Microscilla marina ATCC 23134: one gene and its partner. The protein of the gene in region 2 binds, or shares a complex with, the protein of the main gene of each other region. Links are inferred from orthologs where the notes say so. Each region holds a gene or a part of one and is shown on either strand. Other genes may lie near its edges.

Region 1 (3,311 bases), on a different replicon or contig from region 2:
ATGCGTCCCCCCTGAATCATTCCTGAAGAAGATACCACCATATAGGGGTGGTTATAGTTAGAGATTGCTTTACTCTGTTTGGAGGTTTCGAGATAAATCAAGTTTTCAAAATCAAAAAGGCTTTGATTAGATTTGTGAAACTCCTGTGCTTCCTTATTAAGCAAACTTAAGTGTTTTTGGTATACTTGAGTGCTGGCTTTTGCCAGTGGACTATCTGTGTATATCTTAATAGGAGGCAACTTGCCCTCTGAACAAAGTTTGTTGAGGGTAAAGAGTAACGCCTGAGTACGTCCAACACTAAACGCTGGAATCAATAAACGCCCCGGCTTATCCACACAGGCTCTTTTGATTACATCCAGTACAATCTCTTCAGGGCTGCCCTCCGATTGATGGTAGCGATTGCCATACGTAGACTCACATATCAAGTAATCTACCTCTGGTGTAGGTTCAGGGTCGCTCAAGAGGGGATAATTGTAACGCCCTAAATCACCTGAAAAGCATAATTTTTTTGTTTGGTCATTTTCTTCTACTTCTATCAAGGCATTGGCTGCCCCCAGCAAATGTCCGGTGGGTATAAGTGTTATATAAATGCCATCGCCTATTTTTTTGCGCTGTCGAAACAACAAAGTACGAAAGTGTCCTAATGCCTCATGTACATGAGGTGCCAAAAAAAGCTCCCGTTTGGCGTATTTTTGCTCTTTATGAACGGGATTAAACTTTTTACTTTTAGCAATTTTTTTTAATTTTCGTTGGTTCAACGAAGCCGCATCATGTAGCAATAGATTGGTCAGGTCATAAGTAGCGTCTGTGCAATAAATAACCCCCTCGAAACCTTCACGCACCAAGTTAGGCAAAAAACCCGAATGGTCTATATGAGCGTGAGTAAGTACTACTGCGTTGATTTGGGAAGGCTCAAAAGGGAATATACCCTGATATAACCCATTCTCATCAGTGAGAGGTTTGCGTTCCCGCTCCAGATCATGCCCACAGTCTATCAACACCTTAAAATCATTATCCAGTTCAAGCAAATGCATACTCCCGGTTACCTGACGAGCTGCACCCCAAAATGTCAATCGCATATCGTTATAATTATGATTACATAATGTAAAATTAAGAATAAATATGAGATATGGTAGTGGTAACCGTGCTATATGATTTTTTTGAGCAGAAGATATGCTCAGCTATATGAGTAGATGAACTCCCTTTGTGTGACTAATAAAGTCAGTAAGGGGTTAGGACTACAACGACGATAATGCTTTGAGTGGTGGTAGTAAGCGAAAATTGCTTATTGGAATGGTTATATAATATGGTTTGATAGCTTGTAAAACGACATAAATATGGGGTCTACATTGTTGTTTGTATGCTTCGTGTATGGTATATCACGGATGCTGCCAAAAAGACAGCGTAAAAGTAAAAAAAACGGGTGCTGCCCAGAGGCAACATCCGTTTTAAATAAATGTATAATGAGACCTTGTTTGTTTACAATACGCCATCAAGTTTTTGTGCCAGAGCAGCTTTAGGTACATAACCTACCTGCTTGTCTACAATTTCGCCGTTTTTGAAAAACAATAAAGTGGGAATACTGCGGATACCAAATTTAGCCGAAACATTAGGGTTGCTGTCCACATCTACAGATGCAATGATGGCTTTACCGTCGTATTCGCCAGCCAATTCTTCTACAATAGGACTTAACATTTTACAAGGGCCACACCACTCAGCCCAGAAATCAACTAATACTGGTTTATCAGAGTTTATAACTTCATCGAAGTTTGCGTCGGTGATTGCAAGTGTATTTGCCATGACTATATAAAATTTATGATAATGAAAATTGTTTAGCTTATTTAATTATTTACCACAAATACACAAATAGTGTACAAATGGTTCATTTCAGTGATTTATATGACAACTTGAACATATATTTCTCTTGTCATTACGCTATAATTGTCACTTTTGTTGTTACAATTAGAATATGTGTCAGTTTTTTAACATATCATTAAAAGAATTAGAGTGCTCTTATTGTTTCAATAAACCCATTAAAATTACCCAACCTTTGTTTAGCGAAGCATTTTTAGTGCTTTGTGCAATCCTTTAATTAAGGTATCTACTTCATGTTTGGTATTATACATCGCAAAGGATACCCGTGAAGTGCCCAAAATATTGAAACGGTTCATCAAAGGTTGTGTACAGTGGTGTCCAGTACGTATGGCAATGCCCTCGGTATCGAGCAAAATACCAATATCATTGTGGTGTACCCCCTCTACTATAAATGATATTACACTCACTTTGTTAGCGGCAGTACCTATGATTTTTAACCCTTCTATTTCCTGCAATTGTGCAGAGGCATATTGTAGTAAGTCCTCTTCGTATTGGGCTATTTTTGCTTTGCCAATCGTAGCTATGTAGTCAAGTGCCTGTTTAAAGGCAATGCCATCAGCAATGTTAGGAGTGCCTGCTTCAAACTTATGAGGCAAATCATTGAAAGTGGTTTTTTCAAAGGTAACATCTTTGATCATTTCACCACCACCGTGATAAGGAGGCATTGCTTCAAGCAACTCTTTTTTGCCATATAAGGCACCTATTCCAGTAGGAGCGTATACTTTATGCCCAGAAAATGCATAAAAGTCTGCATTCAAATCTTGTACGTCAATGTTTAAATGTACCGATGCCTGAGCACCATCTACCAATACTTTGGCACCCACTTTATGCGCCATGGCAATCATTTCCTTCACAGGGTTTACGGTTCCCAACGAGTTAGAAGCATGCACAATAGATACAATTTTGGTTTTTTCATTGAGCAGTTTCTCGTACTCATCAATTATAAGCTCGCCCTCATCTGTAATAGGAATTATTTTCAAGTGAGCCCCTTTTTCTTCGCATAATAGCTGCCAGGGAACAATATTGGAGTGATGCTCCATCGTAGAAATAATCACCTCATCGCCTGCCTGAAGTTGTTGCCTGCCAAAAGTAGACGCCACCAAGTTAATTGCTTCAGTTACACCTCTTACAAATACCACTTCTTCTGTAGAAGCTGCGTTTAGAAACTGGCGGACAGTTTCGCGGGTAGCCTCATACTCTTGTGTACCCTTAGAGGCAAGGTAATGAGCCCCCCGGTGAATGTTGGCATTGGTAGTGAGGTAGTAATTATTCAATGCATCTAACACTACCTTGGGTTTTTGCGTGGTAGCCGCATTATCGAGGTATACCAAAGGTTTTCCATTAACTATTTGAGTAAGTAAGGGAAAATCTTCTCTGATTTTATTTATATCAAAGACAGCATTGGTTTCTGTATTTGTGTTCATAATATTCTGATT
Region 2 (3,094 bases):
AGGTTCAATTATCTACAGTACAACTGGGTAGTTTAGTAATGACCCCTCAAGCCAACTACTATATTGCGATTAGTGTTGGTAAACTAACTCTTGAGGATAAAACTTACTTTACCATTTCACTTGCCTCACCCATCGGGCAAGCACTTAAGGGCTTAAAAGCAGGAGAAGAGATTTTTTTTCGACAGCAAAAAATAAAAATTTATGAAGTTTGGTAAAGCAAAAAAGCAGTTCTTTTAAACAAGAACTGCTTTTTTGTTTTAGATGGTCTCTATCATCTGATAATTAATCGTTGCCCTACTTTGAGACGGGATTTATAATGTAGTTTATTTTGCCTGGCCAGTGTCCATATCGGAATACGGTACTTACGACTAATGGAATACAACGTATCTCCATACTTTACCTGGTGATATATCCGTTTTCGGGTTTTATTGCCCAAATGCCAAAAGTGTTCAGGCTTTAAAGTAAATATATCTTTGAACACCTCTTTTCCTTTTTTAGAAAAATCAAATACCAACAAAGGATCAATCGAGTTGCCTTGGTAACGAACCTCAAAGTGTAAATGTGGTCCGGTACTCCATCCAGTGCTCCCTCCCAAGCCTATGAGTTGTCCGGCTTTTACTACTTGCCCGACTTCTACTTTACGGATACTCATGTGACCATACAATGTTTCTAACCCATTGTAGTGGCGCACTACTACATAGTTTCCAAAACCCATACCATAGGCAGAGATTCTAACGATGCCATCAAACACACTATAAATGGGTGTTCCAATAGAAAGGTTTAAATCTATTCCATGATGAAACCTCCCCCAACGATAACCAAAATTAGACGTTTTAAAATTGGTGGCTAGAGGAGCCGACCAGAGTTGCCCCCGACCAGCATCATACAACTTAATATCAATAGTATCGCGGAACCTTTTTGCATCTTTTCTGTAAGGGTTGATATAGGTTGAATTCCACACAGAGTAATATTCTACGGCTTTAATCCAAACACAATCTATTTTTATCTCTTCCGAAATTTTAACAATTTGATTGGTTCCTATATCAATACTACCAACAGAATCTTCTCGAACAATGGCTGCATTACGCTTAAAAAGGTTAAAGTTTCCTCTATTAGCTGTTTGTGTTTTTTTAGGCCCTGGCATAGCCGCTCCTGACTCATCCTGTTTTTTGGTAGAATCTACTTTTACCAAGGTATCTTTCTTTGTTTTTTTTGCAGGAGTAGGAACAATTTTCATGTTCCCTTTAGGGTTTTGGTTTTCTACCTGCGCCCAACTTGCTTGTAAACAAAAAATCAATAAAAATCCAAAAATATACTTAAACCCAAACATTCAATATTACCTTTTCTTTAAGCCTAACTTTATGCAAATGTACCTATTGCTTCTTGTTCAGCAAGATAACGCTCTGCATCTAACGCTGCCATACAGCCTGATCCTGCGGCAGTAATTGCTTGGCGATAATCTTTATCTTGCACATCGCCTGAGGCAAATACACCTTCTATATTAGTTCTACTGGTGCCTTTTTCAGTGAGAATGTATCCAGTATCGTCCATATCTATATACTCTTTAAAAATACCAGTATTTGGCTTATGACCAATTGCTACAAAGAAAGCACTTACTGAAAGATCTTTAGTTTCACCTGTTACGTTATTTTTAACTCTTACAGCCTCTACCTGCTCTTTCCCAAGCACTTCTTCTGTTACGGTATTCCAAAGTACTTCTACATTTTCTTTACTGGTAACACGTTGCTGCATAATTTTAGAAGCACGCATTTCATCACGACGCACCAACAAATAAACCTTGTGGCAGATTTTAGACAAATAGGATGCCTCTTCCGCAGCAGAATCTCCCCCTCCAACAACCACTACATCCTTATCTTTGAAAAAGAAACCGTCACATACTGCACAAGAAGATACTCCCCCTCCTATGTCACGTAAACGAAGCTCAGACTCAAGCCCCAACCATTTGGCAGATGCACCTGTAGAAATAATTACACTTTTGGCAGTGATTTCGTGTTTATTATCCACGATTACCTTGTGTAACTTTCCAGAGAAATCTACCGAAGTAGCCAACCCCATTCTGATGTCCGCACCAAAACGAGTTGCCTGTTTACGAAAATCTTCCATCATTTGTGGTCCCATAATGCCATCCGAATAACCAGGAAAGTTTTCAACATCACTCGTAAGCATCAATTGTCCACCAGGCTCTGGTCCGGTATATAATACAGGCTTTAGGCCTGCTCTAGATGCATAAATGGCCGCAGTATAACCTGCTGGCCCTGATCCTATAATCAAACAATCTACGTTTTCTGTAGTCATTTTCCGACGTTTTATAATATGATCAATACTCAAATTTGGGTAAACTCTAGGATTTATCCAAAAACCCTATACAACAAATTAGCCTAAGAATTTAATTTCTTAGGCTAATTGTAAAAAAACAAAATACTTTTGAACAACTGATGATGTTCTACCTTACAACAAAATTATCCCAAGTAAGGTTTCAATGCTTTGCTTCGGGAAGTATGTCGCAGTCGGCGGATAGCTTTTTCTTTGATCTGACGTACACGCTCACGGGTAAGATTAAACTTTTCTCCGATTTCTTCCAGAGTCATTGCGTGCTCTCCGTTCAGACCAAAGTATAGAGTAATTACATCGGCTTCGCGTTGGGTAAGCGTAGAAAGCGCCCGTTGTACCTCTTTACGTAACGAGTCGTTCATCAATTCTGAATCCGGCTTTACCTCGCTTTCGTTTTCGAGCACATCTAACAAGCTATTCTCTTCTCCTTGTACAAAAGGTGCATCCATAGATACATGTCGCCCTGAAATTTTAAGAGTATCTACCACTTCCGAAGTAGTAACATCTAATACTTCGGCTAATTCATCTGGGGAAGGCTCACGTTCATATTTTTGTTCGAGTTCTGAAAATGTCTTTGAAATCTTGTTCAATGAACCTACGCGGTTCAACGGTAATCGAACAATTCGTGACTGCTCCGCCAATGCTTGTAGAATAGATTGTCTTATCCACCAAACGGCATAAGAAATGAATTTAAAACCACGAGTTTCATCAAAACGCTGTGCAGCTTTAATAAGCCCAAGGT

Evidence for each region.
Region 1: the proteins of trxB (region 2) and trxA are in contact, whole or in part, in a crystal structure (PDB 1F6M), measured with the Escherichia coli proteins. The link is inferred for Microscilla marina ATCC 23134 from one-to-one orthologs.

Annotation. Positions count from the first base shown.
Region 1 is NZ_AAWS01000006.1:84,556-87,866, reverse strand. Bases 141-3,113 are described here. They hold trxA (thioredoxin), read right to left. Parts: upstream 1,801-3,113; coding sequence 1,480-1,800; downstream 141-1,479. Other genes in these bases: M23134_RS06510 (cysteine desulfurase), read right to left, coding at 2,055-3,113; M23134_RS06520 (MBL fold metallo-hydrolase RNA specificity domain-containing protein), read right to left, coding at 141-1,079. In the rest of the region: more of M23134_RS06520, read right to left, coding at 1-140; more of M23134_RS06510, read right to left, coding at 3,114-3,299. UniProt on the Escherichia coli protein: Participates in various redox reactions through the reversible oxidation of its active center dithiol to a disulfide and catalyzes dithiol-disulfide exchange reactions.
Region 2 is NZ_AAWS01000020.1:27,951-31,044, reverse strand. Bases 339-3,094 are described here. They hold trxB (thioredoxin-disulfide reductase), read right to left. Parts: upstream 2,317-3,094; coding sequence 1,360-2,316; downstream 339-1,359. Other genes in these bases: M23134_RS18840 (sigma-70 family RNA polymerase sigma factor), read right to left, coding at 2,481-3,094; M23134_RS18850 (M23 family metallopeptidase), read right to left, coding at 339-1,237. In the rest of the region: M23134_RS18855 (hypothetical protein), read left to right, coding at 1-215; more of M23134_RS18850, read right to left, coding at 272-338.